Mariniflexile sp. TRM1-10: one gene and its partner. The protein of the gene in region 2 interacts with the protein of the main gene of each other region in a pairwise test. Links are inferred from orthologs where the notes say so. Each region holds a gene or a part of one and is shown on either strand. Other genes may lie near its edges. The genes, in order: def and CJ739_RS07950.

Region 1 (3,172 bases), 1.5 Mb from region 2 along the record:
TCGATTTCACTAAAACAGACCACAGGACTGTTTACTCACGACACTTAATTATTTGAAAAATACGTGTTCGTGAACCTTACGGTTTCTTAACGTTCTGTCCTGTCTTTTTTCTTTCCGTAGCTTTTCCAACGCGACAAGCTGGCTCCTTCGCTAAAAAGATTTACTAAACCTTTTCTTTACGCTCGACCCTAATTCTAAAAAGGCTTCGATTGGACAAAATTGCCATTGCGCTGGCTGGCCCGTTCGCTAAAATAACCTACTGGGTTATTTTTTCACGCTCCGTCCTGCTTCAATCGAAAAAGTTTAAATCACTTCTATTTTAATAAATCATCAATCGTGGTTCTTATTTTACTACTGTTCCAGTTGACAGCCCCATTTTCATCAATTACAACATTCCCTTCCTTGTCTATTAAAAATGTTCTTGGAATGGTTGGAATATTGAAAAAATCAGGATATGCTTCTGCGGGCCTATACACTTTAAAGGTATAATTGTTTTTTTCTAAAAACGGATCAACCTTACTAAACCAGTCGTTAGTAACAAAAAGGAACACTATCTTATCACTATAATCATTATAAAGCGCTTGCATACTTGGCATTTCGGCAATACATGGCGGACACCAAGTTGCCCAAAAATTAATCAAAACAACCTTTCCTTTGGTGTCTTCAAAATTAAAAATTGCTTTGTCTTTATCTATTAATTTCCAATTATAATTCGGGATTTTAGTTAGTTTTTCTTCATTTACACTTACTGGTCTAATAAATGAGATCGCTTTATGTAACAAAACTTGAATGGGTTTTCTTGTTTGGGGTATTATTAAAACCGCTATAACAAGTAAAAAAACAATGTGCTTAATTTTTGGTTTGGGAATATTCATAATTATCAATTAAAAAAGGCATAATTCCTATGTCGAAACTATGCCTGATATCTAACAAAAAACAAAGAAAGTTTTTTTATTCTTCTTCGTCTTTAACTGTTTCTTTTTTAGCTTTAGAATCTTCTTCTAAATCCAACATATTGTGTTCCTGTAATAAGTTATACCATTGGATTACCTTTTTAATATCGCTAACATATACGCGGTCTTCATCGTAATCTGGCAACACTTCAAAAAAGTATTCTTCTAGCACATCTTTACTATCTTTAGCTTTAACCGAAGTTTGTCCGCCATCTTCCTTTTTCTTAATGTTTTTAAACACTTCCTTTAAAGGCACTTCTTCACTTAAAGTATAAATTGCTATTTCACTTAAAACGCTTACATTTTGCTGCACATTAACCGACAAACGTTTTTTATCAATTAAAGACTCTGCTACAAAACCACCACGAGTTTGTGCAATTAATTTGTACAATCCGGGCTTCCCTGCTATAGCTAAAACTTTTTCTAAACTCATAAATTATTTTTTGAAAAAAGCAAATATCAACTGTTTATTGATGTCTTGCAAATATTATCGTTTCTTTTTTTGGTCTGGAAAACGCATGCGATATTCTACATCTATCTTTCCTTTAGATATGTTGACAAGTCTTCCTTTTATTAAACGTTTTTTTAAACTTGATAGTTTATCTGTAAACAGCACGCCTTCAATGTGGTCATATTCGTGTTGAATAACCCTAGCAATTAATCCATCAAAAACTTCGGTACGCGGTTTAAAGTTTTCATCAAGATATTCAATAGTTACTTTTGGTTTTCTAAAAACATCTTCTCGAACGTCTGGAATGCTTAAACAGCCTTCATTGAATGCCCACTCATCACCTTCTTCTTTTATAATTTTGGCATTAATAAAGACGCGTTTAAATCCGTCTAGTGCTTTTTGTTCTTCTTCGGTCAATTCTTCATCATCTGAAAAGGGCGTGGTATCCACAATAAACAATCGAATGGCCAATCCTATTTGAGGTGCCGCTAAACCAACGCCATTAGCATTGTACATGGTTTCGAACATGTTCTCTAGTAGAATATCCAGATTTGGATATTCTTTATTTATATCAACTCCTACCTTTTTCAAAACAGGGTCGCCATAGGCTACAATGGGTAAAATCATGGTTATAATTTCTGTTATTATCTGCAAAAATACAATACTTATAATTTATTGGTTGTATTAATAAGTAATAAATTCTTTTGAAAAACAGGAAATAGAGAAAAGAATCAAGAACCAAGAGAAAATAGAGAATAGAAAATAGGATCATGAATTATGAATTGTGTACTTTGAACCAAGAGAAGTAGTAGTAACAATCCAACATGTCTAAAATCCTAATTACTTAGAATACAAATAGCTTTGCAGAATAAGTGTGGCACTGATTTCGTCAACCAACGCTTTATTTTTTCGTTGATTTTTTTTCAAGCCGCTATCAATCATCGTTTGAAACGCCATTTTAGATGTAAAGCGTTCATCAATACGTTGTATGGGTATATTGGGAAATTGCTGTTCTAATTTCTTCAAAAATGGGGCAATTAACGTTTCGCTTTCAGATGCCGTATTATCCATTTGTTTAGGTTCACCAACTATAAATAATTCAACAGGCTCTTTACTTATATAATCCTTTAAAAAAGAAAGCAGTTCGTTGGTGTTAACTGTGGTAAGCCCAGAAGCTATAATTTGTAACGCATCGGTTACTGCTAAACCAGTGCGTTTCATACCATAATCGATTGCTAAAATGCGAGCCATATCATTTCTTTAAGGCAAAAATAAAGCAATAATACCATTTACTATTTGAATTTACCGTAATAATTGGTATGAAAGCAAAAAGGCCCTCTTTTTAAAGAAAGCCTTTTTATAATTTAACCTTATTAAATATTTGAATATGAACTCTTGTTTGGTTTAAGCTTTTACTTCTTTATTGATTTTAGGAAATAACAAATTTAAGTTATCTATATTTCTTAAACGGTTAAAATAAAGTCTAATATCACTACTGCTACGAGCGATAGATTCTTTTACTTCAGAAGCATCGATTAAAATAGCTTCGTTTACATTAACAGTGCTAACTGTGTTTTCAACAGTAACTTGTTTGTCATTTTCAGAAACAGAAACAGTATTATTAGTTTCAACTTTTACAACTTCGGTAGTGCTTTGTGCATTTCCAAAAGAAAAAGCTAATAAGAAAATTAATAATATGTAAACGTTTGTTTTCATGTTGTTTGTTGTTGTTTGATGAGACAAATATATAGGCACATGAAAGCTTGTA
Region 2 (3,290 bases):
GGTTATTATTAATAGCAAATTGTTTTTCGTTGTTTTCTCAGTCAGATATTACCAAGCACGAGATTAAGGAGCATATTAAATTTTTAACTTCAAGAAAAAATGAAGGACGTTATCCGGGTGGCAAAACTAATAAGCGTGTTGTGAAATATTTGGAGAAAGATTTTAAAAAATCGGGAATTGAATCTTTTAAAGGAGGATATAAGCAACATTTTAAAGCCAGATTAAGGGCAGAAGAAGGTGTAGCGGAAAAACCATTGGTATCTACTTGGAATGTTATAGGTTTTATTGAAGGTAATGATGCCATTTTAAAAAATGAATATATTATTTTAGGGGCACATTATGATCATTTAGGTTTGGGTGGTCCTTCTTCAAAATCGGATAAAAAACACACCATTCATTTTGGAGCCGATGATAATGCTAGTGGCACTGCAGCTTTATTGGAAATAGCAGAAAAGTTAGTGGGGTACAAATTAGAATTAAAACGCAGTATTATATTTATTGCTTTTGGAGCTGAAGAGCAAGGACTGTTGGGAAGTGAATATTTTGTTGAACACCCTATCGTGCCTTTGGAACAGATGAAGCTTATGATTAATATGGATATGGTGGGTCGACTTAATGAAGAAAAGCAGGTGTATATGGGAGGCGCGGGAACGTTTCCAGGAGGCGTAGATTTTATGACCCATTTAGGAAAAAGTTTAGGTTTGAACCCGGTGGTCCATGCAGGATCGGTAGGGGGTTCTGATCATGTGTCGTTTTATAAAAAAGGAATTTCAGTAATGGGAATGCATACAGGCGGGCATCCGCAATACCATACGCCTGAGGATACTTTAGAGCTAATAAATTTAGAAGGTGAGAAAATGGTTTGTGAGTATATTTTTCAAACTATCATGAGAATAGCTTCAACAAATAAGGAACTCTATTTTATTAAACAAAACGATTGATTATAAAAAAAGCTGTCTTCTAAAAAGTCCTTTAAATTTAATTTGTCAGGTTGAGCTTGTCGAAACCGATATTGATTATCAGTAAGTTAAAATAGCCTGTCAAGCTGAGCCTGTCGAAGCTATCGAAAGAAGAGGCAATAAAGGCCTTCGACAAGCTCAGTCTGACATAGAACTATGCTTTTTAGTCTCAATAAGATATAGAATCCTATTGAAAATTATACTAAGTTGTTTGCTATTAAATACTCTCCAATTTGAATGGCATTGGTAGCAGCCCCTTTACGTAAGTTATCGGCAACAATCCACATATTTAGTGTGTTTGGTTGGGATTCGTCTCTACGTAAACGCCCCACAAATACCTCATCTTTATCATGCGCTAATATGGGCATAGGATAGGTATTGGTTGCTGTATTATCTTGTAAAACAACACCAGGAGTATTGCTGATTATTTGTCTAACATCAGCTAAATCAAAATCGTTTTCAAACTGCACGTTTACAGATTCTGAATGCCCTCCAGCAGTAGGAACACGCACTGCGGTAGCTGTTACAGAAAATGTTTTGTCATTAAATATTTTTTGAGGCTCTCTGGCCAATTTCATTTCTTCTTTAGTATAGCCATTTTCTAAAAATGTATCACAGTGAGGCAGTACGTTTCTGTTAATTGGGTAAGGATAAGCCATATCACCTTCAATACCTGCCATTTCGTTTTCTAATTGCTTAACCGCTTTAACACCAGTTCCTGAAACCGATTGGTAAGTTGAAACCACCACGCGTTTCATTTTATATTTTTTATGAAGTTGCGATAATGCTAACACCATTTGAATGGTCGAGCAGTTAGGATTTGCTATAATTTTATCGTCTTTAGTTAGCTCGTGTGCATTGATTTCTGGGACTACCAATTTTTTAGTAGGGTCCATTCTCCAAGCCGAAGAGTTATCAATTACAGTGGTACCAACTTCAGCAAACTTAGGTGCCCATTCCAACGATGTGTCCCCTCCTGCCGAAAAAATAGCGATTTGCGGTTTTGCAGCCACAGCATCGGCTAAACCAATGACGGTGTATTCTTTATTTTTATATGTTAATTTTTTTCCAACAGAACGTTCAGATGCTACCAAAAGCAATTCAGTTATTGGGAAATTGCGTTCAGCAAGAACTTTTAGCATCACTTCACCAACCATTCCAGTGGCGCCAACTACAGCTACTTTCATTTTAATTTGATTTAAAGATTCAATAAAATTTACGAGGCAAAACTAAGTAATAATTATATTTTAGGATCAAAAAAAAGCCCTTGTTTTCTAAAAACGAGAGCTTTTTAACAACAAATAACACGTTGTTATATATTTAACACTTTGTTATTTTTTAAGCAAATCTCTGATTTGAATAAGCAATTCTTCTTGTGTTGGTCCTGCTGGTGGTGCTGGAGCTTCCTCTTCTTTTTTCTTCATTTTACTAATCGCTTTTATAATCATAAACATAACGAATGCAACAATGATAAAGTCAATTAAACTTGTTAGGAAACTTCCATAAAGTACAGCAATTTCACCAGTTACAGTACCCGCTTCATCGGCAACTCCTGGTGTAATAACATATTTTAAATCGTTAAAGTCAGAATTAAAAATCAACCCAATTAATGGTGATACAATTCCAGCAGTAAATGAAGTGACAACTTTATTAAAGGCAGCACCCATTACAAAAGCAACCGCAATGTCTACAAGGTTGCCTTTCATTGCAAAATCTTTAAACTCTTTTAACATAAATTATAAGTTTATTGGTTAGTAAATCACTAAAATAAATAAAAGAATGATAATTTTATATTTTTTATTTCAAGAAAACCCGTTTTACTCTTTGCGAAATAGCTGTTATAAGTTCGTATGAAATAGTCCCAGCAGTTTCGGCTAAATTTTCGGCGGTAGTATTGGGACCAAAAACGATCACCTCGTCGCCTTCTTTGCAATCAATGTTTGTTACATCAACCATGATCATATCCATGCATACATTTCCTAGAATATAAGCCTTTTGATGATTGATTATTACATATCCTTTACCTTTACCGTATTGTCTGCCAATGCCATCAGCGTGTCCAATAGGCAGCGTTGCCGATCTTAAAAATCTGTCGGTTTTAAAAGTACGATTATAGCCTATAGATGCGCCTTTTTCAATAGCATGGATTTGGGAAATAATCGTTTTTAAAGTACCAATAGGTTTAAAATTTTTGTTTTCTTTTTCCGAATTTCCAAAGCCATACATTCCAATACCACTTCTAACCATATCAAAATGGCCTTCTGGATAATTTAAAATGCCAGAAGTATTACAAATATGAAGCAATGGTTTGTAGCCAATAGCATTAATAAG

What was found.
Region 1: the proteins of CJ739_RS07950 (region 2) and def interact in binary tests that used the Escherichia coli proteins (3 or more experiments, as listed by UniProt). The link is inferred for Mariniflexile sp. TRM1-10 from one-to-one orthologs.

The regions. Positions count from the first base shown.
Region 1 is NZ_CP022985.1:3,318,761-3,321,932, reverse strand. Bases 237-3,069 are described here. They hold def (peptide deformylase), read right to left. Parts: upstream 2,032-3,069; coding sequence 1,441-2,031; downstream 237-1,440. Other genes in these bases: CJ739_RS14025 (hypothetical protein), read right to left, coding at 2,809-3,069; ruvX (Holliday junction resolvase RuvX), read right to left, coding at 2,245-2,655; CJ739_RS14040 (DUF5606 family protein), read right to left, coding at 952-1,386; CJ739_RS14045 (TlpA family protein disulfide reductase), read right to left, coding at 315-875. Also shown: more of CJ739_RS14025, read right to left, coding at 3,070-3,120. UniProt on the Escherichia coli protein: Removes the formyl group from the N-terminal Met of newly synthesized proteins. Requires at least a dipeptide for an efficient rate of reaction. N-terminal L-methionine is a prerequisite for activity but the enzyme has broad specificity at other positions.
Region 2 is NZ_CP022985.1:1,846,376-1,849,665, forward strand. What follows is about bases 152-3,102. They hold CJ739_RS07950 (aspartate-semialdehyde dehydrogenase), read right to left. Parts: upstream 2,147-3,102; coding sequence 1,157-2,146; downstream 152-1,156. Other genes in these bases: CJ739_RS07945 (M28 family metallopeptidase), read left to right, coding at 152-941; mscL (large conductance mechanosensitive channel protein MscL), read right to left, coding at 2,291-2,692; alr (alanine racemase), read right to left, coding at 2,757-3,102. Outside these bases: more of CJ739_RS07945, read left to right, coding at 1-151; more of alr, read right to left, coding at 3,103-3,290.